DNA from 3 places in the Streptomyces sp. NPDC013157 genome. Region 2 is predicted to be linked to each of the others. Evidence: riboswitches for the same ligand, from Rfam matches in the RefSeq annotation. Region 2 holds a riboswitch; each other region holds the start of a gene.
The links. Region 2 has a riboswitch for S-adenosylmethionine ahead of ACFY6U_RS14370 (aminotransferase class V-fold PLP-dependent enzyme). Riboswitches for the same ligand answer to the same signal wherever they lie in the genome.
Positions count from the first base shown of each region.

Region 1 (7,437 bases), on a different contig from region 2:
GGGTGCGGTACGACACGGACAGGCCGCGGATCTCCAGGACTGGTGTGGTCACGTCCTCACCGTTCTCGCGTGCGTCGCCGTTCTTGTGTGCGTCATCGTTCTCGTGTGCGTCGTCGGTCATCGCTGCCGCGCCCATTCGCCGTCCAGGGCCCTCGCGACGCGGTTGGCGGCCAGCACGGTCGCGGCGATCGCCAGACCGGGCAGCGCGGTCAGCCACCAGGCGTTGGCCAGGTAGTTGCGGCCGTCGGAGATCAACGTCCCCCACTCCGGGGCGGGCGGCGGCGCGCCGTAGCCGAGGAAGCTCAGCGCCGAGACGGCCAGGATCGAGGAACCGAAGTCCAGGGTGGCCAGCACGATCACCGGCCCTGCGGCGTTGGGCAGCACGTGCCGGCCGAGCACCGAGTACCAGCGGGCGCCGCAGGACCGGGACGCCTCGACGAACACCGCCTGCCGCACCCGCAGCACCTCCGCCCGCGCCACCCGGGCGAAGGAGGCGACACTGGCGATACCGACCGCGACGGCCACCTTCACCGTCCCGTACCCGAGCGCGGTGACCAGCGCCAGCGACAGGAACAGTGCGGGGATGGCGAGGAGGACGTCCACGAAGCGCATCAGCACGTCGTCCACCCAGCGGCCCACGAATCCCGCGACCACCCCGAGCAGACCGCCGACCACGAACGCGACCAGGACCGCGATCAGGGTGGCCTTGAGGGAGAGCTGGGCGCCGTGGACCACCCGGGAGAAGACGTCGCGGCCGAGTTCGTCGGTGCCGAACCAGTGACTGCCGCTCGGGCCGCGGAAGTTCTGGGACGGCACCCCCTTCAGCGGGTCCTGCGAGGTGAACAGGTCCGGCCAGAAGGCGGCCAGCACCACCAGCACGAGGACGACGACGGACAACAGCAGACCGGGGCGGCGCAGCAGGAAACGGAGCACCCGGCGGATCCCGGCGGGGCGGCCGGGTTCCGCGGGGGTTCCGTCCCCGATCGGCCGGGGGAGGCCGAGGGCGGCCCCGGCCCGGTCGTCGACAAGGCTCTGACTCATGCGAAGCTCGCCCTTCTGTCCGAGGCCACCACGATCCGCGGGTCCAGCAGCGGATAGACGAGGTCCACGAGCAGGTTCGTCGCCACGAAGATCAGTGCGCCGAACACCACCACCCCCTGGACCAGCGGGATGTCCTGGGTGGTGACCGCCCCTGCGGTCACCCGGCCCAGACCGTCGCGGGAGAACACCGTCTCGACCACCACCGAACCGGCGATCAGCTGCCCGACCAGCAGGCCCACGACCGTCAGCGCCGGCAGTGACGCGTTGCGCAGCGCGTGCCGCAGATGCACCCGCCACCTGCCCGCGCCCTTGGCCCGCGCGGTCTCCACATAGGCCTGGTCCAGCGCGGTCAGCAGGCTCTTCGCCAGCACCTGGGCGACCTGTGCGCCGGTCGGGACCGCCAGCGTGAGCGCCGGCAGCACCAGCCCCTTCAGCCCGTCGTTGCCGAAGGCCGGGAACCAGTGGAGCTTGAAGGAGAACGCCTCGACGAGCAGCAGCCCCACCCAGAACGTCGGGACTGACACCCCCAGCGGGGGCAGCGACAGCAGCAGTTGCCGCAGCCACCGCCGCGAGGTGTACGTCGCCACCACCGCGAGGCCGCCGCCGAGGACCACCGCCAGCAGCAGCGCGGCACCGGTCAGCTGGAGTGTCTGCGGCAGCGCGTCGGCGAGCGTGGAGGTCACCGGGCGGCCGGTGGAGACCGCGTCGCCGAAGTCCCCGCGCACCGCCCGGCCCAGATACTCCGCGTACTGCACCAGCACCGGCTTGTCGAAGCCGTACTCGTGCCGCAGCCTGGCGAGTTGGACCGGGTCGACCTCCCCCGTGTCCATCCCGGCCCCGGCCATCGCCGAGACCGGGTCACCGGGCAGGAAGTCCAGTACCAGGAACGACACCGTGTAGGCCGCCCACAGCACCCCGACCGCCTGCGCCAGCCGTTTGATCACATAGCGGCGCATCGGCTACCCGATCCAGGTGTCGTGCAGCTGGACGCGGCTGCCGGAGTCGAATTCGAGATCGTGCACCTTCTTCGAGACGCCGAGCTGGGTCTGGAGCTCCACCACCGGCACGTTGTACGCGTTCTGCACGATCAGCTGCTGCGCCTCCGCCACCAGCTGCTCGCGCTTCGCGGGGTCCGTGGTCGCGGCCTGCGCGGACAGTGCCGTGTCCAGCGAACTGGCGGGCAGGTGGTAGAAGTTGCCCAGCTGGGAGGAGAAGGAGCTGCGCAGGATGTCCGGGTCGGCGCGGGTCACGTTCCCCCACACCACGTCGAAGTCACCCGACTGGAGCGTGGTGGCGAACTGGGTGACCGGGAGCTGCTTGAGCACCACGTCGATCCCGACGGCCTTGAGCTGCTGCTGGACGAGTTCCAGCGCGGGCTGGTTGGTGGCCGCGTTGGGGAACCAGCTGATGGTCAGGGTCAGCTTCTTGCCGTCCTTGGCGCGGATGCCGTCGCCGGCCGCCTTCCAACCGGCGGCATCCAGCAGCGACTTCGCCTTGGCCGTGTCGAGTGCGAGGTCCGAGGAGAGATCGGTGTAGTCGGGCGTGGTGTGCGCCAGGATGCTGGTCGCCGGCCGGGTGCCGGTCGGGAAGACCGTGTCGGCGATCTGATTCCGGTCGATGGCGGCCGAGATCGCCTGACGGACCTTCGCGTCCTTCAGCAGGGGCCGGGAGTTGTTCAGCCCGAGACCGAACACCACACCGGGGTTGGCCCGGCTCTGGAGGGTGACCTGGCCGCCCTTGAGGGCCGCCTCGTTGGCCTTGCCGACGCTGCTGATCGCGTCCACCTGCCCGGACTGGAGACTGCCGGCCCGCACCCCTGCCTCGGGCACGACCTTGAACACCAGCTTGTCCAGGTAGGCCTCGCCCTTCTTCGACCACAGCGAGGAACCCCAGTCGTACCCGGTGCGCCTGTCCAGGGTGATCGACTGGTTCTGCACGTACTGCTTGAGCACGAACGGCCCGGACCCGACCACCCCGTCGCTGCACTTCTGCTGCGGGCTCTTCTTGACGCTCGCCGAGGACTCGATCCCCAGCGAGTGGGTCGAAGTCGCCTGGAGGAACTGGGCGTTGGGCTGCTTGAAGGACACCTTGACGGTGAGCGGGGCGACCACCGTGGTGCTCTTGACGCCGCTGAGATAGCCCTCGGCGAGGGTGCCCAGGGCGCCGAGGTTCGGCACCGCGTCGAAGTTGTCCTTGACCACCTGCGCGGTCAGCTTCGAGCCGTCGCTGAAGGTGACGCCCGACCGCAGGTGGAACGTGAACGTCGTCGCGTCGGCGCTGATGTCCCAGCTCTTGGCGAGCCATGGCACGATCTTGCCGGTCTTCGGGTCCTGGTCGGTGAGGGAGTCCACGATCTGGCGCACCGAGTAGATGGTGTCGTTGCTGCCGACCTGCTGCGGGTCCACGCAGCCGGCGTCGGATCCCACCGCGAAGGTCAGGGTGCCGCCGGACTTCGCCTGGCCGCTTCCGCCGCCGGAGCCGTCGTCGCCCGAACCGCACGCGGTCAGCAGGACGCTGGTGGTCAGGAGCGCGGCCAGGGGCGCCCATCGGGAAGGTCTGAAATCCGGAAGTGCAGTCACGGAGGGCTTTCTCCTACTCGTGTCACCGGGGCACGACCGCGCACGGATGTGCGCAGGCATGACGGTGTGTGCGGCCCGGGCGGATCGACTCCGGCCGGGGATGCGCTGTGCAGACAGGGAGTTGGCATGCGGACGACACCGGGAACCGGTGGCGAGCGGGAAGGGCGGCGCGCAGGGGCCGGGGCCGGTGACGGACGTCAGCCGGCGGCGGCCGGGCCGGTCAGGCCCGACAGAGGCAGCTGGTCGAGCGCTTCAGATCGATGTGGCGCCGGCGCGAGAGCCGGGAGTACGCCGTGGCGTCGGTGAGGGAGGCAGCAGAGTCGTCGCTGTGCCGCATGCCGAACCTCCCCGTCTCCGGCCCCGGTCACGGGGCCACGCGCTTGCGGGAGTCATCGGTGACCCCGCCGGGCTTTCACCTGGAGCACCCCACCGCGCGGGAGGGTTGCCGGTCAGCGAGCCAGGGCTTGACGCTGACACTCAATGCCGTTGGTGATGCTACGGATCGATTTTGTCGTACGTCAATGCCGCAATGTGACGCCCTGTTCGGGAGAACGGGGTCGTCTCACGTGCCGGGACGGATGGTGGACGCACCTTGTTCCGTGTGCTTTGATCCGGCCATGGAGACCGCAGGTCAGGCACGCACGCTGCTGCTCGACCCGTTCTGGTCGGGCCTCCGCGCCGACCAGTTCGACCAGACCTGTCGCTGACCACTCGCTCCCCGTCGCATCCGCCTCCGCCGCGCCGCGCCCTCACCTGGCTCCGGACCGGCGTCGCAGGCATCCCCCGACGCGCCCGCGTCCAGCCCCCGCCCGCTCGGAAAGAGCCGCATGGTCGTCAACAGCACTGCCACCGGGAGATCACGGACGTCGTCGACACCGCCCGCGCGCTGTGGGACTCCTGGGAGGACGACGCGGTCGTCAAGGACGTCGCCACCGGCCGCTTCCCGGACCCGGTCCGCGTGCACCACATCGATTTCGAGGGCGCCGGCTTCTCGGTGAAGGGCCCCCTGATCACCCCCCGCCCACCGCAGGGACAGCTCGTCGTCCTCGCTCCGGACGCGCTGGACATCGACGAGCGCGCCGACGTGGTCCTGGTGGCCCGCCCACGCCCGCCGACATCGCCGCCCGCGCCGCCACCGCCCGGGAGGCCGGTGCACCCCTGGTCTTCGCGGAGGCGGAGGTGGTGCTCGACACGGCAGTCCCGGCCGCCGACCGGCTGGCCGGACTGGACAGCCTGGCCGCCTGGCCTCGGACCGGCCGGCTGCGCCACGTCGGCTCCCCGGAGGCGCTGACCGAGCTCCTGGCCGAACTCGTGCGGTTCGTCGACGGCGTACGGCTGCACCCGGCCGTCCTCGCCGACGACCTGCCGGTGCTGACCGACCGGGTGCTGCCCGCCCTGGTCACCGCGGGACTCCACCGACCGTCCCGCCCCGGCGACACCCTGCGCACCACGCTCGGCCTGCCCCGCCCCGCCAACCGTTTCGCCGCCACGACGGTGTCGATCAGGCAGTTGGTGCTGGAGGTGGCACCGGGACACCCCGCGTTCGTCGGCACGCCGTCGGCCGTCGCCGACGAGTGGACCCGCTACGTCACCACCCGTGCCGTCGACGGTTTCAACCTCCTGCCGCACCTGCTCCCGTCATCGGTCACCGACGTCGTCGACAAGCTCGTTCCGGAGCTGCAGGCCCGCGGGGTCTACCGCACCGAGTACCGGGGCACGACCCTGCGCGAACACCTGGACCTGCCTCCGCTCACCGGGGCCCAGGCCGACTGAGCGAACGGAGGAGACGGGCCGGGGCCGAGGCGCCACCCCCGGCCGCCGCTGTCCAGCCGCAGTGGCCGTGCCCCGCGCCGTCAGCCGCTCTCGGCCGGTGCCGGTGCCGCGCGCAGCCGGAAGCCGGCTTCGTACCGTCGGAGAAGGTGACACCCTTGCACAGGGTGACCACCCAGGGCGACGCAACGGTCTCTTCCCGGAACACGCCACCCGCTACGCCCACGTCAACGTGTGGCCGCCGCGGGAACCCGGCCTGCGCGCCGCGACCCGGCGCGTGCTGGACGTACCCGCGGAGACCTTCCCGCTCGGCGACGACGTCCACACGACCACGTCGTCAACAACTACCCCAAGTGGCCGTACGACGACGCGTCCGACGACGAGAAGCTCCTCCTGGACCTCCGTACCGATCCGGCCCGACGCCCTCCAGGTGTTCACCGGCACCCTGCTGACCAACTGGACGGTGGGCAGGCTGCGCCCCGGACGGCACCGCGTGGTGGCCGGCGGCACGGCGACGCGCTATTCCTCCGCGGTGTTCGTCCACTCGAGCCTGGACACGGTCGTGGCACCCCTGTCGGCCTTCGCAGACCCGGACGGCTCCGACTTCGAACCCGTGTCGGTGTGGGAGCGTGCCCCGTGGCAACGTCGAGGAGTACCTGCGGATCGTCGGCCGCCCCGAGCAGCTCGCGGCCTGGCGGGAGAGCCGCCCCTACGTCGCCGAAGTCACCGCGTGAACCAGCCGAAGGAGAGCCGCCCATGACCACGTTCCCGACCGCACAGGCCGTGCGGACCACCCCCGAGGGGCTCCTGTGGGAGCCGAGCGAGCGCTGGGTGCGCGGCCGCAAGGGTGACGTCACGGTGGTCGACAGCCGCCACCCCGTCCTCGTCTGGGAGCCGGGTGTTCCCGTACCGCTGTATGCGTTCCCGCGCGCGGAGGTACGCGAGGAGCTCCTCCGGCCCGCCAAGAACCCGCCGACGGGTACGCACACCGGCTCGAGGATCTTCTACGACGTCGAGGTCGACGGCGAGCTGCTGGAGAACGCGGCCTGGACCTTCCCGGCCGCCGACCTGGCCGGCCACATCGCCTTCGAGTGGTTCCGGCGCGTCGGGCGGGGCCTGGACCACTGGTACGAGGAGGAGGAAGAGATCTTCGTCCACCCCCGTGACCCGCACAAGCGGGTGGACGCCATCCCCAGCAGCCGTCACCTCGTGGTCGAGATCGACGGCACGGTCGTCGCCGACACCCGTCGGCCGGTCCTGCTCTTCGAGACCGGCCTGCCCACCCGCTACTACATCCCGCGCGAGGACGTCCGCCTCGACCTGCTCGAAGCCACCGACCACCACACGGGCTGCCCGTACAAGGGCACCGCCGAGTACTGGTCGTGGCGCGCAGAGGCCGCCGTCCCGCCCAACGTCGTCTGGAGCTACCCGGACCCGCTGCCCGCGGTGGGCGCCGTCCAGGGGCTCCTCGCCTTCTACAACGAGGCCGTCGACATCACCCTCGACGGGGAGCGGGTGGCGCGCCCCGTCACCCACTTCACCAAGGCGCTCTCGGAGCAGCAGCACACCTGACGAGCAACGACCGCCGCGTCCGGCCCGACGGACCGCGCCGGTCCGCGGTCGGGCACACCGCGACGGGGCCTGGCGTGTCGCCCGACAGCCAGGCCCCGTCGGCCGTTGCGCGACGACCTCTCCGGAGCGGCCGATGTTTCCGCAATGTGAGGGCTGTCCGGAACATATTGACCGACGGCGCGGACCTCTGCACAACTCACCTTCCATGACCCCGCGCGTGGATTTGACCCGGAGGCGCCACATCGACCTGGCGCACGTCTCCAGCGCGTTCTGTTGGCGTTGATCCGGAAGGCGAGTCGCTGATCCGCTGAGCGCCGGCATCGGCCGGTGTGCGCCCCTGGCGTACGTCCGGAAGGGGCGGTGCGCGGCGTCCGCCTCGGCGGTGCCCTGCTCACGGGCGCGCGGCGACCGCCGCGCGCCCGCTTCTCCCTTCCGGCTCCCCGGCTCCCTCGGGGGCAGTGCGCAGAGCCCGAGC
Region 1 is NZ_JBIBAK010000002.1:491,105-498,541, reverse strand. Features, by position in the region: gene ACFY6U_RS07620 (dipeptide ABC transporter ATP-binding protein) at 1-121, opposite strand, end outside; gene ACFY6U_RS07615 (ABC transporter permease) at 118-1,041, opposite strand; gene ACFY6U_RS07610 (ABC transporter permease) at 1,038-1,997, opposite strand; gene ACFY6U_RS07605 (ABC transporter substrate-binding protein) at 2,001-3,620, opposite strand; gene ACFY6U_RS07600 (putative leader peptide) at 3,841-3,957, opposite strand; SAM riboswitch class IV at 3,992-4,105, opposite strand; gene ACFY6U_RS07595 (hypothetical protein) at 4,803-5,393, shown strand; partial or broken gene ACFY6U_RS07590 (2OG-Fe(II) oxygenase family protein) at 5,455-5,922, shown strand; gene ACFY6U_RS07585 (DUF427 domain-containing protein) at 6,147-6,962, shown strand.
Region 1: another riboswitch for S-adenosylmethionine. It lies ahead of ACFY6U_RS07600 (putative leader peptide); the one in region 2 lies ahead of ACFY6U_RS14370 (aminotransferase class V-fold PLP-dependent enzyme).

Region 2 (7,437 bases):
GGGGGCCCTTCGCGGTGCCCGGAGCTGGATAGGGTAGGCCCTGAAACCTGTTGTTCCCGTACGACGATCAGGAGCGGCCTCATGAGCGCTGTGACCCCCGCTGGAGGCGACACCGCGGCGGGCCGTTCCTGGCCCGAGGTACTGAACGCGCTGCTGTACGGCCAGGACCAGAGCGCCGACGCGACGGCCTGGGCGATGGACCAGATCATGCGCGGCCAGGCCACCGACGCCCAGATCGCCGGCTTCGTCGTCGCCCTGCGGTCCAAAGGCGAGACCGTCGAGGAGATCAACGGGCTCGTCCGCACGATGTACGAGCACGCCAACGTCATCGAGGTGCCGGGCCGCACCGTCGACATCGTCGGCACCGGGGGCGACGGCGCGAAGACGGTGAACATCTCCACGATGTCGGCGCTCGTGGTGGCCGGCACCGGCGCGAAGGTCGTCAAGCACGGCAACCGCGCGGCCTCCTCCGCGTCCGGGGCCTCCGACGTCCTGGAGAAGCTCGGCGTCAACCTCGACCTGACCCCGCAGCGGGTCGCCGAGGTCGCCGAGGAGGCCGGCATCACCTTCTGCTTCGCCATCAAGTTCCACCCGGCGCTGCGCCACGCGGGCGCCGCCCGCGGCCAGCTGGGCATCCGCACGGTCTTCAACATCCTCGGCCCGCTGACCAACCCCGCACGGGTGCGGGCCCAGGCGGTCGGCGTCGCGGACCCCCGCATGGCCCCCGTCGTCGCGGGCGTCTTCGCCGAACGCGGCCACTCCTCCCTCGTCTTCCGCGGCGACGACGGCCTCGACGAACTGACGACGACCGCCACGTCCCGCGTCTGGACCGTCCGGGACGGCAAGGTCACGGAGGAGACCTTCGACCCCCGTGACGTCGGCATCGACCTGGTCCCCGTGGAGGCGCTGCGGGGCGGTGACCCGTCGTACAACGCGGAGGTCGCCCGCCGCCTCCTGGACGGCGAGCGGGGCCCGGTGCGGGACGCGGTGCTGCTGAACTCGGCGGCGGCGCTGGTGGCCCTGGACCCGGGCACAGGGTCGCTGGCAGAGCAGCTCCGCGCCGGCATGGACAGGGCGGCGCACTCGATCGACTCGGGTGCGGCCAAGCAGGTCCTGGAGCGCTGGGCGGCGGCGACGCACAAGTAGGGCGCCGGTCCAGAGGGCTGGGTGGGGTCCGCACCGCCGGGCTCCACCGTCGTGGCCGACGGCCGTTGCGGACCGGCGGTGCGCAACCACATACGGCCTCTCCGGCGGTGCCGAACTGTCCGCAGCCCCCGCTCCGTCCCGTCATCCGGACTGGAGTTGCGCGGCTGCGATCACTTCCCATAAGTTTCTTTCCAGGTCATGAGTGACAGTCATGAGGCCCCGGCCGACTGTCCGGCAACCCTCCGTCCGTGGCGGGGTGCCCCGGGTGAAGACCAGGCCGTGGGCAGCGAGGTCCACGGCAAGCGCGGACCCCTCGAACCACCAGGGGTCCTGGTCGTCGAGGAGCCTTCCGTGAGCAAGCGAATGCGATAGGGCCGCAGAGCCCCGCCTCCGCACACCCTTTTCCCCTGCCGCTGCTTGAGCGCATCCGCTCGCACGGCGGATCCCACCTGCTCACACGGGAGTTCACCCATGTCCGTCTCCACCGCTGCCTCCGTCCAGTCCGTTTGTGCCCCCCTGCCCGTTCTGGGCCGTGATGTCACCGTCCCGCTCGTCACCGGCGGCGAGGTCACCTATGCCGCCCTCGACTACGCGGCCAGCGCCCCCGCCCTGCAGCGGGTCTGGGACGACGTGGCGGCGTACGCGCCCTACTACGGCAGCGTCCACCGCGGCGCCGGCTACCTCTCCCAGCTCTCCACGGACCTCTTCGAGAACGCCCGCCGGACCGTCGCCGAGTTCCTCGACTGCCGCCCCGACGACCAGCTGGTCTTCACCCGTTCGACGACGGACTCCCTGAACCTCCTGGCCCGTGCCCTCCCCGCCGACTGCCAGGTCTTCGTCTTCGAGACCGAGCACCACGCCTCCCTGCTGCCGTGGCAGGACGCCCGTGTCACCTACCTCGACGCGCCCCGCACCCCGCGCCAGGCCGTCGAGACCCTGGAACGCGCCCTCGCCGACCGCGACCCCTACGGTCCGGCCCTGGTCTGCGTGACCGGCGCGTCCAACGTCACCGGCGAGCTGTGGCCCGTACGGGAGCTCGCGGCCGCCGCGCACGCGCACGGCGCCCGGATCGTCCTGGACGCCGCCCAGCTGGCTCCGCACCACCCCGTCTCGGTCCGGGACCTGGGCGTCGACTGGGTCGCCTTCTCCGGCCACAAGCTGTACGCCCCCTTCGGCTCCGGCGTCCTGGCCGGCCGCGCCGACTGGCTGCAGGCCGCCGAGCCGTACCTCGCGGGCGGCGGCGCCAGCCGCAAGGTCACCCGGCGCGAGGACGGGGGAGTGGCCGTGGAGTGGCACGAGAGCGCCGCGCGGCACGAGGCCGGGTCGCCCAACGTCATCGGCGCCTACTCCATCGCCGCCGCCTGCAAGGCGCTCACCGAGGCCGGCTTCGACACGCTGGTCGCCCGCGAGCAGCACCTGATCGAGAAGGTGCGGGCGGGCCTGGCCGGGGTACCCGACGTCCGGGTCCTCTCCCTCTTCGGCGACGACGCCCCCCGCGTCGGCGTGATCAGCTTCGTGGTGGACGGCTGGAACAGCTCCCACTTCGCCGCCGCGCTCTCCGCCGAGTACGGCATCGGCGTCCGCGACGGCCTCTTCTGCGCCCACCCGCTGGTCAGGACCCTGCTGGGCTCCGACCCGCAGACCCAGGGCGAGTGCGGGGCGCCGGAGGCGGCACCGGGCGAGAAGTCCCTCAACGCGATCCGGGTGAGCTTCGGGGCGGGGACGCCGGACGAGCACGTGGAGCGCTTCGTGACGGCGGTACGGGAACTTGTGACCGACGGTGCGAAGTGGTCGTACCGCACGGAAGAGGGCCGCTGCGTCCCGGCGGTGTGATCAGCGCCCCGCCAGGGGCGCGGGGAACTGCGCGCTCAGCCCCCACCGGCCGGCAGCCGGGCACGAAGCGCATTGGCCCCCCGCGGCTCCGTCGTGGCTGGTCGCGCGGTTCCTCCCCCAGCCTTCGGCCGGGGGTACCCCCAGCGCCCCTTACGGGGCGCTGCAGTCGGCGGCGCTCAGCTGTCAAGGCCGATCGCGAACGCCGCCTCCAGGTCGTGCTGGGAGTACGTGCGGAACGCGACGTGCGTGTCCGTGGCCTCCACGCCGGGGATCTTGCTGATGGAGCCGGGGATGACGTCGGCCAGATCCTCGTGCTGCTGCACCCGGACCATGGCGATGAGGTCGTACGTGCCGGTGACGGAGAAGACCTCGCTGACGCTGTCCAGCGCGGCGATCCGTTCCGCGATCTCGGGGATCCGGTCCACGCTGGTCTTGATGAGGACGATCGCGGTGATCACGGCTGGTTCTCTCCCTCGGGTGCCGGAGCTGGGGCGACCTTCACTTTAGTCGTACGGCCGTACCGCACCCACGCGTAGCCGAACCCGAGTCCGAAGCCGACCAGGTGGGCGAGGTAGGCCACGCCGGGGCCGGAGGAGGCCTGGTTCAGGGCCAGCCACTGGAGGGCCGCCCAGAAGGGGAGGACCACCCAGGCCGGGAAGCGGAGCGGGAGGAAGAAGAGGAAGGGGAGGAGACTGGTCACGCGGGCGCTGGGGAACAGGTACAGGAACGCTCCGAGGACCGCCGAGATCGCCCCGGACGCGCCCACCAGCGACTGCTGGGACGTGGCGTTGGCGGCCGCGTAGCCGAGCAGCGCGAGATAGCCGCAGCCGACGTAGAAGAGAGTGAACTCCACGCGGCCCATCCGTTCCTCGGTCATCGCCCCGAAGACGAAGAGGAAGAGCATGTTGCCGAGCAGGTGCACCCAGCTGCCGTGGATGAACAGCGCCGTGGCCGGGGTGAGCGCCTCCCGCACCGGACCGTCGAACAGGTCGGCGGGAACCACCCCCCAGTGCCGGAAATACGCCCGCTGGGCGGTCGCGAGGGCCTCTCCGGTGCCGTAGGACGGGGTGAAGCCGGAGGCGGGGCCGAGTACGAAGATCAGGCAGCACACGGCGATCAGGGTGTACGTCATGGGCGCGGACGTGCCCCGCAGGCTCCGCAGGGTCCGGGCCGCCGTCGTGTTCCAGTTGCCGATCATGGACATAGAGCATGGCGTAACGGGACGCAGTGGTGCAGATCGCCTCGCCGCCGTGGACGGGCGGGCGTCGGGTACCCGCCAGGCCGTAGGGTTACGAGCCACACGCGTCGGGACGGCGCGTCACGGACACTAGAAGGAAGCGAACAAGCCACGATGACGGTTCCCCTGCCGACCGCCACGACGCGGTGGCGCTGCACCCTCTGCGGCAACCTCACGCGCTTCGACGTGACCCGCTCGTCGAAGGTGGTCGAGTACGTCCACCTCGACCTGGCCGGTGAGCCGAAGGTCGAGGAGCGCGAGGTGGTCAGTGAGACCATCGAGTCGGTGCGCTGCCGCTGGTGCAACGCGGTGGACCAGGTGGAACTGGTGGACAGGCCGGGCGCCGACTCCTGAGACCGGGAGCCGGCCCCGTACAGGTGATGGGGTGTGACGGATGGTGGAGACCACGGGCGGGGGGCCGGGCGACGGCACCGCCGAGGTGCTTGACCGTCCGTTGCCCGACGGTGTGCGACGGCGTGTCGTGCAGATCGTGTCGGACGGGTTCGGCGGCCTGACCGTCGCCGAACTGCCCGCCCAGCTGCGGCAGTACGCCCGCTTTGCCCCGAATCGCCGGGCCAAGTTCGCGGGGAACGCCATGGCGGCCGCGCTGGAGACGGACACCCTCTTCCGGCAGCGGATCGGCGAGAAGCTGAGAGAGGCCCAGCCGGAACTGGCCGGCGCCCTGGACTCCGGCTCCCCGCCCCCGGCCGCGGACCCGCTCGATGTGGCGGCCGCGGCCTATGTACTGCGCCCCGCGGGCTGGGTGAAGCTCGTGGCGGCGGCCGGCGAGGAGGCCCAGCGGGCCGACGCCGAGCGGGCCGACGAGGAGAGCCGGGCCGAACTGGAGCGGCTGCGCGAGGAACTGGACCGGGCCCGGGAGCAGACCAGGTCCGAGACGGAGCGGCTGCGCACCGAGCTGGACGCGGCGAAGAAGGAAGCGGAATCGCTTCACCGCAAGCTGCGGGCCGCGCTGAGCGACGTCAAGCGGGGTGAAGCCGCCCTGCGCAAGCTGCAGGGCGAGATGGAGGCGGGGCGGACCGAGGGGCAGTCCCTGGTGTCCGCCGCCGAGAGCGAGAGCCGGCGGCTCAAGGCCCGGCTCGGCGAGGCCGAGGCGGCCCTGGAGGCCAGCCGCCGGGCCGCCCGCGAGGGGCGCAGTGTCGAGGACATGCGGCTGCGGCTGCTGCTCGACACCGTCCTCGACGCCGCCCAGGGGCTGCGCCGGGAGCTGGCCCTGCCGCCGGTCTCGGTGCGGCCCGCCGAGACCGTGGACGCGGTCGAACCGGGACGAATGACCCCGAAGGACATTGCGGCGCGAGCGCTGTCCGAGCACGACCCGGCCATCCTCGACCAGCTGCTGGCCCTGCCCCAGGCGCACTTGGTCGTCGACGGCTACAACGTGACGAAGACCGGCTATCCGCAGATGCCGCTGGAGAAGCAGCGGCTGCGGCTGCTCGGTCAGCTCTCCCAGCTCGCCGCCCAGACCGGCGCCGAGGTCACCTGTGTCTTCGACGGCGCCGAGCTGGCCGCGCCGGTGCTGCTCGCCCCGCCGCGCGGGGTCCGCGTCCTCTTCTCCAAGCCCGGTGTCACCGCGGACGAGTTGATCCGCCAGCTGGTGCGCGCCGAGCCGCCGGGCCGTCCGGTGATCGTCGCCTCGACCGACCGCGAGGTCGCCGACGGGGTCGCGAAGGCGGGTGCCCGTCCGGTCGCTTCTGCGATGCTTCTGAAGCGACTGTCCTGAACGTGCAACCCGCATATGCAATGCCCGAATTGACCGAACCGTCACGCAACGTAGCGTCAATCGCACATTACTGCTCGTGAGTTATGTGCAAAGAGTGCGTTGCGTGACCACTTTTTTGGCTGCTGGGTTTGAACTGATCACAGGTAGGTCACTAGGGTCTGGCCTCGAACCTCCACACGGGTGATCACTCAAACGAAGGAGCCCGTCTCCGTGGCGTCCCATCGTCGACCCAAGCAGCAGAGCCGTGCGCGCGTGACCGTGCTCACCACCGCAGCGGCCGCCGCCGTAGTCCTCAGCGCCAACGCCGCCAACGCGGCGCCCAGCGAGAAGCTGACCAAGGACGAGGTCAAGGCGAAGGTCGACAAGCTCTACGAGGAGGCCGAGCAGGCCACCGAGAAGCTGGACGGCGCCAAGGACAAGCAGCAGAAGCTGCAGAAGGAGATCTCCACGATCCAGGACAACGTGGCTCGTGGGCAGGAGGACCTCAACAAGCTGCGGGACAGCCTCGGTTCGCTGGCCACCGCGCAGTACCGCTCGGGCGGCATCGACCCCTCCGTCCAGCTCTTCCTCTCGTCCGACCCGGACGACTACCTCGACAAGGCCTCCACGCTCGACCAGTTGAGCAGCCAGCAGGTCGAGGCCCTGAAGAAGATCCAGGACAAACAGCGCGAACTCGCCCAGGAGCGGGCAGAGGCCTCCGACAAGCTCAAGGACCTCTCCGCCACCCGCACCGAGCTCGCCAAGCAGAAGTCGGCCGTCCAGGGCAAGCTCGCCGACGCGCAGAAGCTGCTCAACACGCTCACCGCCAAGGAGAAGGCCGCCCTCGACGCCGAGCAGGCCCAGGCCGCCAGCCGCGCCTCCTCCCGCGTGGACCTCGGCAACACGGGCTCCGCCTCCAGCCGGGCCGCCGCCGCCTTTGCCGCCGCCCAGTCCGTGATCGGCTCCCCGTACGTCTACGGCGCCTCCGGCCCGTCCTCCTTCGACTGCTCGGGCCTGACCTCCTGGGCCTACGCCCAGGCCGGCGTGACCATACCCCGCACCTCCGAGGCGCAGGCCAACGCCGGCACCCGCATCTACAGCGCGAGCGACCTCAAGGTCGGCGACCTGGTCATCTTCTACGGCGACTACCACCACGTCGGCCTCTACGCCGGCAACGGCCAGGTGCTGCACGCCCCGCACACCGGCGCCGTGGTCCGCTACGAGGCGATGAGCGACATGACCTTCGAGTTCGGCGTCCGGATCTGACCTCCGCCGAGACCCCGCGCCCCGTCAAGATCGCGGTGCCCGGACGTCCGAACGGGCGAACTGCTTCAGCCTGATGTACCCCCCCGCCCCGCCTTTGACCTGCGTCAGAGGCGGGGCGTCGCGTTGTGCGGCCGGGGAGGGCCTTTGGCCGGTGCGTGTCCGCGCGGCTAGCATCGCCGTGTCCGGTGACGGAAGTCGCCGGACCTACCGCCGGACGGGCGGGAAGTCACGCCTGTGG
Region 2 is NZ_JBIBAK010000004.1:233,903-241,339, forward strand. Features, by position in the region: gene trpD (anthranilate phosphoribosyltransferase) at 82-1,146, shown strand; SAM riboswitch class IV at 1,341-1,457, shown strand; gene ACFY6U_RS14370 (aminotransferase class V-fold PLP-dependent enzyme) at 1,618-2,979, shown strand; gene ACFY6U_RS14375 (Lrp/AsnC family transcriptional regulator) at 3,156-3,437, opposite strand; gene ACFY6U_RS14380 (rhomboid family intramembrane serine protease) at 3,434-4,177, opposite strand; gene ACFY6U_RS14385 (hypothetical protein) at 4,331-4,570, shown strand; gene ACFY6U_RS14390 (NYN domain-containing protein) at 4,611-5,954, shown strand; gene ACFY6U_RS14395 (NlpC/P60 family protein) at 6,165-7,199, shown strand.

Region 3 (7,437 bases), on a different contig from region 2:
GGCCTCGTCGAAGTGCTCGGTGAGCCGCTGCTGCCCGGCCGGTGACCGCAGTTGCGCGAGGTCGATCGGCGGGAAGGTACGGCGGCCGAAGTGGTCCGCCTCGTACGGGCGGGCGGAGATCTGCACCCGCAGTCCGGCGCGGCCGGTGCTGACGTAGTCGAGCGTGGCGATCGCCTTGGAGATGTGGAACGGCTCGGTGTGGGTGGCGATCACCGTCGGCACCAGGCCGATGTGGCTGGACAGGGGCGCGATCCGGGACGCGATCAGGACGGCGTCGAGGCGGCCGCGGACCTGGTCGGTGCGGCCGTCGAGCTCGCCGTAGTGCGAGGACTGCAGGCCGAGGCCGTCCTCGAAGGTGACGAAGTCGATCAGACCGCGCTCGGCCTCGGCGACGAGGTCGGCCCAGTAGCCGGCGGTGAACAGGTCGCGGGGGCGGGCGACCGGCTCGCGCCAGGACGCCGGGTGCCAGCCGGTGCCGTCCAGGGCGACGGCGAGGTGCAGGTGGGAAGCGGGAGATGAGGACACAGTGGTGCCTTCCTGAAGGTCCGTACGAGGGCGCGCCGGTAAGTGGGGCGCGGCGGGGACGACTGGTCAGGAACAACAGAGCGCGCCGGCCACGCGCTGGAGGTCGATGTGCGGCCGGGAGTGCAGGACGGTACGGCGGCTGGGGCTGAGGACACGTGTCACGTCCCGCACCTCCCGGCCTGCTCCGCGTGCATCTCGTCGTGACTCACAACAGACCGGTGTTCGTGGTTGTTCCCGGGCTGCGCACCAGCAGGGTCCGGCCGCGCAGCCGCTCGGTGAAGCCGATCGACTCGTAGAGCCGGATGGCGTTCGCGTTGCCGGGGGCCGTGTGCAGGAACGGGGTCTCCCCGCGCTCCCGGATCCCGGCGGCGACCGCGCGGACGAGGCGGGCGGCCAGGCCCCGGCCCCGGTGCTCCGGGTCGGTGCAGACGGCGCTGATCTCCGTCCAGCCGGGCAGCCGGAGCCGCTCCCCCGCCATGGCTATGAGCCGGCCGCGGTGCCGGATGCCGAGATAGGTGCCCATCTCGACGGTCCGGGTGCGGAACGGGCCGGGCTCGGTGCGGGCGACCAGATCCAGCATCTCGGGCACGTCGTCCGGCCCGAGACGTACCGCCTCGGGGGCGGGCTCGGCCCGCAGTGCCGTGTCGACGAACTGGACGCCGGTCCCGCCGCCGACCACCTCCCAGCCGGGCGGTGCCGCCTCGACCGGCTTGATCTTCACGGTCGTTCCCGGGCCGACGAGTGCGAGCAGGTCGGCCCAGGCGGCCGGGTCGGTGGCGTCGGCGAGCGCCGCATAGGCGTAAACGTCGTCGGGATACCGGGCCGCCCGCCCGACCCTCTCCGCGAGGTGGGCGTGCGGGCCGGCGAGGGCCGACCAGACGGCGTTGTCGAGCGGGGACGGATCGGGTGCGAGCGGGACCCCGCCTCCGTGGAGGTCGGTCTGGACGGTCACGGGGGCGCGGTCCTTTCTCGCCTTGCGGGATTGCTTCTTGACGGGTGATCAGGAGTTGTCGAGCGGCAGTCCGGGCGGGTTCACCTCGGACTTGGCGACGGCCTCGTTGGAGAGGTTGTAGGCCTTGAGCCACTCGGCGTACTGACCGTTCTTGATCAGGTAGTTGATGGCGTCGGCGAGCGGCTTGGCGAGGCCGCTGTCCTTCTTGGCGGTGGCCGCGATGAGGCCCTGGAGGCTGGCGCCCGCGCCGGAGTAGGTGCCCGCGGTGCGGGTGGCGTTGGGCGTGTTGGCCACCTGGCGGTTGTGGTAGGCGAAGCCGGGGTTGGGGCCGAAGGAGGCGTCGATCTTGCCGCTGTTCAGGGCCAGGAAGGTGCTGGTGCTGTCCTGGAAGTACTTGACGGTGAGCTTCTTGCCCTCCTTGGCCAGCTTGTCCTTCCACTCCAGGAGGATCTTCTCCTGGTTGGTGCCGGAGCCGACGGCGACCGTCTTGCCGGCGAGGTTCTCGTAGTTGCCGTCGAAGTTCCAGGTGCTCTTCTTCGGCACGATGAAGGCGAGGTTGTCCTGCCGGTAGGAGGCGAACTCGTACTTCTTCTTGCGCTCCTCGGTGTCGGTGACGTTGGAGAAGGCCACGTCGACCTTGCCGCTGTCGATGCCGACGAAGAGGTTCTCCCAGGTGGAGTTCTTGACCTCGGCCTTGAGTCCGAAGACCGCGGCGACCAGCCGGCCGAGGTCGGGCTCGGAGCCGGTGAGGGTCTTCTGGTCGTCGCCGACGTACGCCAGCGGCGGGAACCCGGCGGGCAGGGCGCCGATGCCGATCTCCAGCGTGCCGCTCTTCTTGAGGGCGGCGGGCAGCTCGGCGCTGATGGACTTGACCTCGGAGACCTTGATGGTGGTCTGGGTGGCGGCGCCGTTGGAGACCCGGCCGACGACGACCGTGCCGGACTTGGTGCTGTCGGTGGTGGTGGCCGCGTCGCTGTTGCCCCCGCAGGCGGCGAGCCCGGTGGCGAGGGAGGCGACGGCGGTGGCCGCGGTGATGCCTCTGATCAGGCTGCGTCGGGTGATGTGGGTAGACATGGCCGTTCCTTGTCGCTGCAGGTGATGGAGGGTGGCGTGGGGGGAAGTCGAGGGGTGCGGTGGGAGGTCAGAGGACCTTGCTCAGAAAGTCCCTGGTCCGCTCGTTCTGCGGCTTGTCGAGAACCTCGGAGGGCGGGCCCTGTTCGACGATCCTGCCGCCGTCGATGAAGACCACCCGGTCGGCGATCTCGCGGGCGAAGCCGATCTCGTGGGTGACGATGACGAGCGTGGTGCCGCTGGTCGCCAGGTCCTTGATGACCGCGAGGACCTCGCCGACGAGTTCCGGGTCCAGGGCCGAGGTGGGCTCGTCGAAGAGGATCACACCGGGACGCAGGGCGAGCGCGCGGGCGATGGCGACGCGCTGCTGCTGGCCGCCGGACAGCTGCCGCGGATAGGCGCCGATCCGTTCGCCGAGGCCGACGCGTTCGAGGAGTTCCTTGGCCAGCGCCTGCGCCTCGGGCTTGGCCAGCTTTCCGGTGGCGACGGGGGCCGCCGCCACGTTGTCGAGGACGGTCAGATGCGGGAAGAGGTTGAAGTTCTGGAAGACGAAGCCGATCCGGCCGCGCTGGGCCAGGATGTCGCGCTCGCTCAGCTCCTTGAGCCGCTCGCCCTGCCGCTTGACCCCGATCAGCTCGCCGTTGACGCTGACGTGGCCGATCTCGGGCTTCTCCAGGTGGTTGATGACCCTGAGGAGAGTGGACTTGCCTGAGCCGGACGGGCCGAGGATGACGGTGACCTCGCCGGGCCGTACGGTCAGGTCGACGCCGTCGAGCACGCGGTGGGCGCCGTACCACTTGTGGACGTCGTGGATCTCCAGGGAGGCCGGGGCCGTCTCCAGGGTGTCGGTGGTGGTCATACGGCGGCCTCCCGGCGGATTCGGGCGCGCAGGTCACCGAGCCCGGCCCGCAGTTTCTGCAGGGGCGTCGGCGGCAGGGTGCGCGCGGCACCCCGGGCGTAGTACCGCTCGACGTAGAACTGGATCACGGAGACCACGCTCGTGAGGATCAGGTACCAGACGGTCACCACCAGCAGCAGCGGCACGATGTCGCCGGGGTAGGTGGAGCCCATGGTCTGTGCGGAGCCGAACAGGTCGAGCAGCGAGACGTAGAAGACCAGCGAGGTGCCCTTGATCAGGCCGATCAGCTGGTTGACGTAGTTCGGGATGATCGAGCGCAGCGCCTGCGGGAAGACGATCTTCCGGAACTGGTAGCCCTTCGGAAGGCCGAGTGCGGCGGCCGCCTCGTGCTGTCCCTGGTCCACGGAGAGGATGCCGCCGCGCACCACCTCGGCCGCGTAGGCCGCCTCGTTGAGACTGAGGCCGAGCACGGCGATCACCATGTCGGTGGCGAGCTTCGACTCGTCGAAGGAGAAGAAGGCCGGCCCGAAGGGGACGCCGAGACTCAGCGTCTTGTAGAGGGCGCTGAAGTTGTAGAGGAAGAGCAGGACCACGATGAGCGGGATGGAGCGCAGCGCCCACACGTAGGTCCAGCTGACGGCGCGCAGCACCGGGCTCTTCGACAGCCGGGCCAGGGCGAGCAGGATGCCGCCGAGGAGGCCCAGCACCGCGCTGTAGGCGGTGACTTCGAGGGTGATGAGCAGCCCGTCGAGGATGTTCGGCCGTAGGAACCAGTAGCCGAAACGGTCCCACTGGTAGAAGGGGTTGGACACCAGTCCGTGCACGAACTGGGCGGCCAGGACCAGGACGACGGCGGTGGCGATCCACCGTCCCGGCCTGCGCAGCGGCAGAACACGCTGTGCGGAGAGGGGTTTTGACGGCTCATCGGCAGCGGGCGGTGCCTCGGGGGCGGCGATCGTGGCGCCTGGGGGTTCACTCATGGCGGGCTCCGGCGGAGTCGGACACCCACGTGTCCCACGGCGGGGGCCGCGCACCGGGCCGTGTTCGGGCACGGTTCGGTGCGCGGGGGCGCGCGGGCACGGGGGCTGGGCGGACGGCGGCACACCGGACGGCCGGTGTTTCGACGGGGACGCTGGGGTGCGGAACTGCGGGGAACCGGCGGAAGAGCCTGGTCAGACCCGACAGCGGGCACAGCCCGGGGCGGTACACGCGCTACACAGGGCGCTGTTGACACGGAGCAGGTCGACGGCGCGGTCGGCGACGAGGGGGCTCGGGTACGGGCGTACGCAGCCCTCGGCGCGGCGCTGGGCCGTCCTGGGAGCTGCGTACATGTCCGTCACCTGTCACTGTCGTGCCGGCCCCGAGGGGCACTCGCGCTTACCGAATCGTCGCTTGCCGAAACGTCGTCGGTCCGGTCGTCACCTGGGGCACCCCACCGCGGTGCGAGGGTTGCCGGTCAGCAAGCCAGGGCTTGACGCTGACGCTCATGACCGTTCTGGTCCGTAAGTAACGCAGTTGGCCAAACGAATGTCAACGCCTGTCCGACTGGCGAAACGGTTCAGGCCGCTCTCACCTGCGAGGACCGCGGGGGACGTCTGCCGCGTGGCCCGCCCAGTCCAGGATCTGGACGGCCGCGCCGGCGGCTTCCAGGCCCTGGCAACGGCCGTGGTGGCGGCGGGCGATGCCGTCGAGGTCGAGGTGGGTGCCGAAGGCCGGGTGGGCGGCCAGCCGGCGGGCGTAGGCCCACAGCGCCGGGTGGCCGGCGATGGCGTGCACGGCGGCGGCGTCCAGGTGGTTGCGGTGCACGGTGTCGAGTTGCACCAGGGCCACCCACAACTCGATGTCGGCGGCGGTGAGTTGCCCGCCGACCAGGAACTCCACCCCGGTCAGCCGGCGCTCCAGCCCGTCCAGGGTGGCGAGCAGCAGCTCCAGCGCCTCCGGGTCACCGCCCTCGCGGCCGGCGCACTGGGCGGCCTGTTCGATGTCCTCGGCGCACAGCCGCTCGACGGCCTCGATCTCGGCCTCGGCGCCGCACGGGTAGAGCCGGGCGACGCCGTCGCCGAAGTGCTGGTCCAGGTCGCGCAGGATGTCCCGGCTGTGGGTGCTGACGATCCTGCCGGACCACCCGTCGCTGAACACCGGTGCGAGGGCCGGTCCCGAGTAGCGGTGCGCGCTGGCCTCGTACAGCGGGCGCAGCACCGCGTGGCTGCCGTCGGGACAGTCCGGGACGGCGGGCAGGAAGGTGACCGGACAACAGTCGTCCAGGGCCAGCAGGCTGTGCCCGACGGCGATCCGGAGGCCGTCGGGACAGGCGGTGGACAGGTGCAGCCGGTAGCGGCGCGGCACGGCGTAGTGGCCGCTGCGCGCGTCGCGGCCGATACGGCCCCGGAAGCCGGGGGCGGTGCGGACGGACGGCAGGGCGGCGAGTGGAGTGATGGACATGCGTCTCCCCGGGGGCGGGCGGGCGCGCGGACGTACGCGCGGCGGAAGCGTTCGTCGGTGGGTTGTCGGTGGGCCGTGGCGCGTCCCGGCGGACGGGCGCCCGGCTCGTACGGCCGGGACCGGGCGCTCAGTCTCTGCGGCCGGTGGCGCCGCACATCCGCAGCAGGTCGATGTGGCGGCGGGAGGTGAGCAGGGGGGCCGTCCAGGGCGCGGGGCTCTCACGGCGCTGTCTGCCGGTGAGCGTGCGCAGGCGACCCATCTTTCCCTACCTTTTCACTAGGATTCCCACCTGGAGTGTCGATCGGCCTCCGTCCGGCGTCAAGGGGGCGTCCACGCCTGGGACACCCGGCCCCGACTTGCCGCCGGCCGGGAGGGGCGGTGCGCTGGTGGCGGAGGCCGAGTGACAGGAGCCGGAGCCGATGACCGAGCCCCCGGGTCCCGGGCCGGTGCCCGGCGCCGTGCCCGAGACCTTCGCGTTCCGCTGCGGGCGGTGCGGCCGGGCCTGGGAGGCCACCTTCCAGGCGGTGTTCTTCACCGACCCGGTCGCCGACCCGGAGCTGCAGAGCACCCTGGAGTACGTCGACGAGGCCGGCCGGGCCGTGCCGTCGCCGCTCACGGACGCGGTGTGCCCGCGCTGTGGCAGCCGGCGGGTGCGGATCACGGCGGCCTGATCACGACGCTCACCCGAATGGCACGTGCGGGTGGTCGGCGCACGCGGCCGGTGGTGGCGTGGAGGGACGCAGCGACGTCGTCCGGCGTCGTCCGGCGGGAGGGGCGCACCGGCGCCGTCCGCCCAGTGACGTACCGCGTCCCCGAGGAGGCAGTCGCGATGACCCGTCCGTCCCGACCCGCGCGTGTGCTCGCCACGGCCCTGGCGGCGGGGACCCTGCTCGCCACGGCGGCCTGTTCGGACGGCAGCGGCTCCCCCGAGGCCGCGGCCGTCTCGCCCGCCGCCGAGCGCTCCCCGGCCCCGTCGCGCACCCCCACCCTCACCGGCCCCGGGGCGCAGGCCGCGCTGATCACGCCGGCCGACATCGAGGACAACTGGCAGCTGGCCAACGACGCGGCCACCTGGCGCAACCAGATGCTGGTCGGGAAGGTCGACGTCGCCCAGTTCCTCAACGCCAAGTCGGACGCCGCCGACTGCCAGCGACTGCTGGACAGCCTCTACTCCGACACCCTGCTGGGCCGCGCCACCGGCGCCTCCGGGCTGCGCGGCTTCACCTCGGAGGACTCCCGGCTGCTGTACCAGGTCGGCGACTACGGCCAGGCCGCCATGGAGGCCACCATCAAGTGGCTGAGGAACCTCCCCGCGGAGTGCAGCCAGTTCTCGGCCACCGCCTCGGACGGCAGCAAGCGGACCGTGCAGGTCGTCGAGTACAAGGAACCGCCCAAGGTGGGCGACGAGCTGGCGGCGCTCACGGTCACCGTCCAGGGCACCTCGAACGGGCAGCCCGCCACGACCACCCTCGACGTCGCGGCGCTGCGCGTCGGCGCCTCCGGAGCCGCGGTCACCAACGGCGGCCTCTCGGGCGTCGACCACGACAGCACCGCCCTCGCCCTGCAGAACGGCGCCGAGCGCCTCAAG
Region 3 is NZ_JBIBAK010000008.1:60,788-68,224, reverse strand. Features, by position in the region: gene ACFY6U_RS23940 (LLM class flavin-dependent oxidoreductase) at 1-525, opposite strand, end outside; gene ACFY6U_RS23935 (putative leader peptide) at 592-687, opposite strand; gene ACFY6U_RS23930 (GNAT family N-acetyltransferase) at 731-1,477, opposite strand; gene ACFY6U_RS23925 (transporter substrate-binding domain-containing protein) at 1,526-2,551, opposite strand; gene ACFY6U_RS23920 (amino acid ABC transporter ATP-binding protein) at 2,619-3,407, opposite strand; gene ACFY6U_RS23915 (amino acid ABC transporter permease) at 3,404-4,387, opposite strand; SAM riboswitch class IV at 4,776-4,899, opposite strand; gene ACFY6U_RS23910 (glutathione S-transferase C-terminal domain-containing protein) at 4,977-5,849, opposite strand; gene ACFY6U_RS23905 (hypothetical protein) at 5,977-6,108, opposite strand; gene ACFY6U_RS23900 (hypothetical protein) at 6,269-6,520, shown strand; gene ACFY6U_RS23895 (hypothetical protein) at 6,679-7,437, shown strand, end outside.
Region 3: another riboswitch for S-adenosylmethionine. It lies ahead of ACFY6U_RS23915 (amino acid ABC transporter permease); the one in region 2 lies ahead of ACFY6U_RS14370 (aminotransferase class V-fold PLP-dependent enzyme).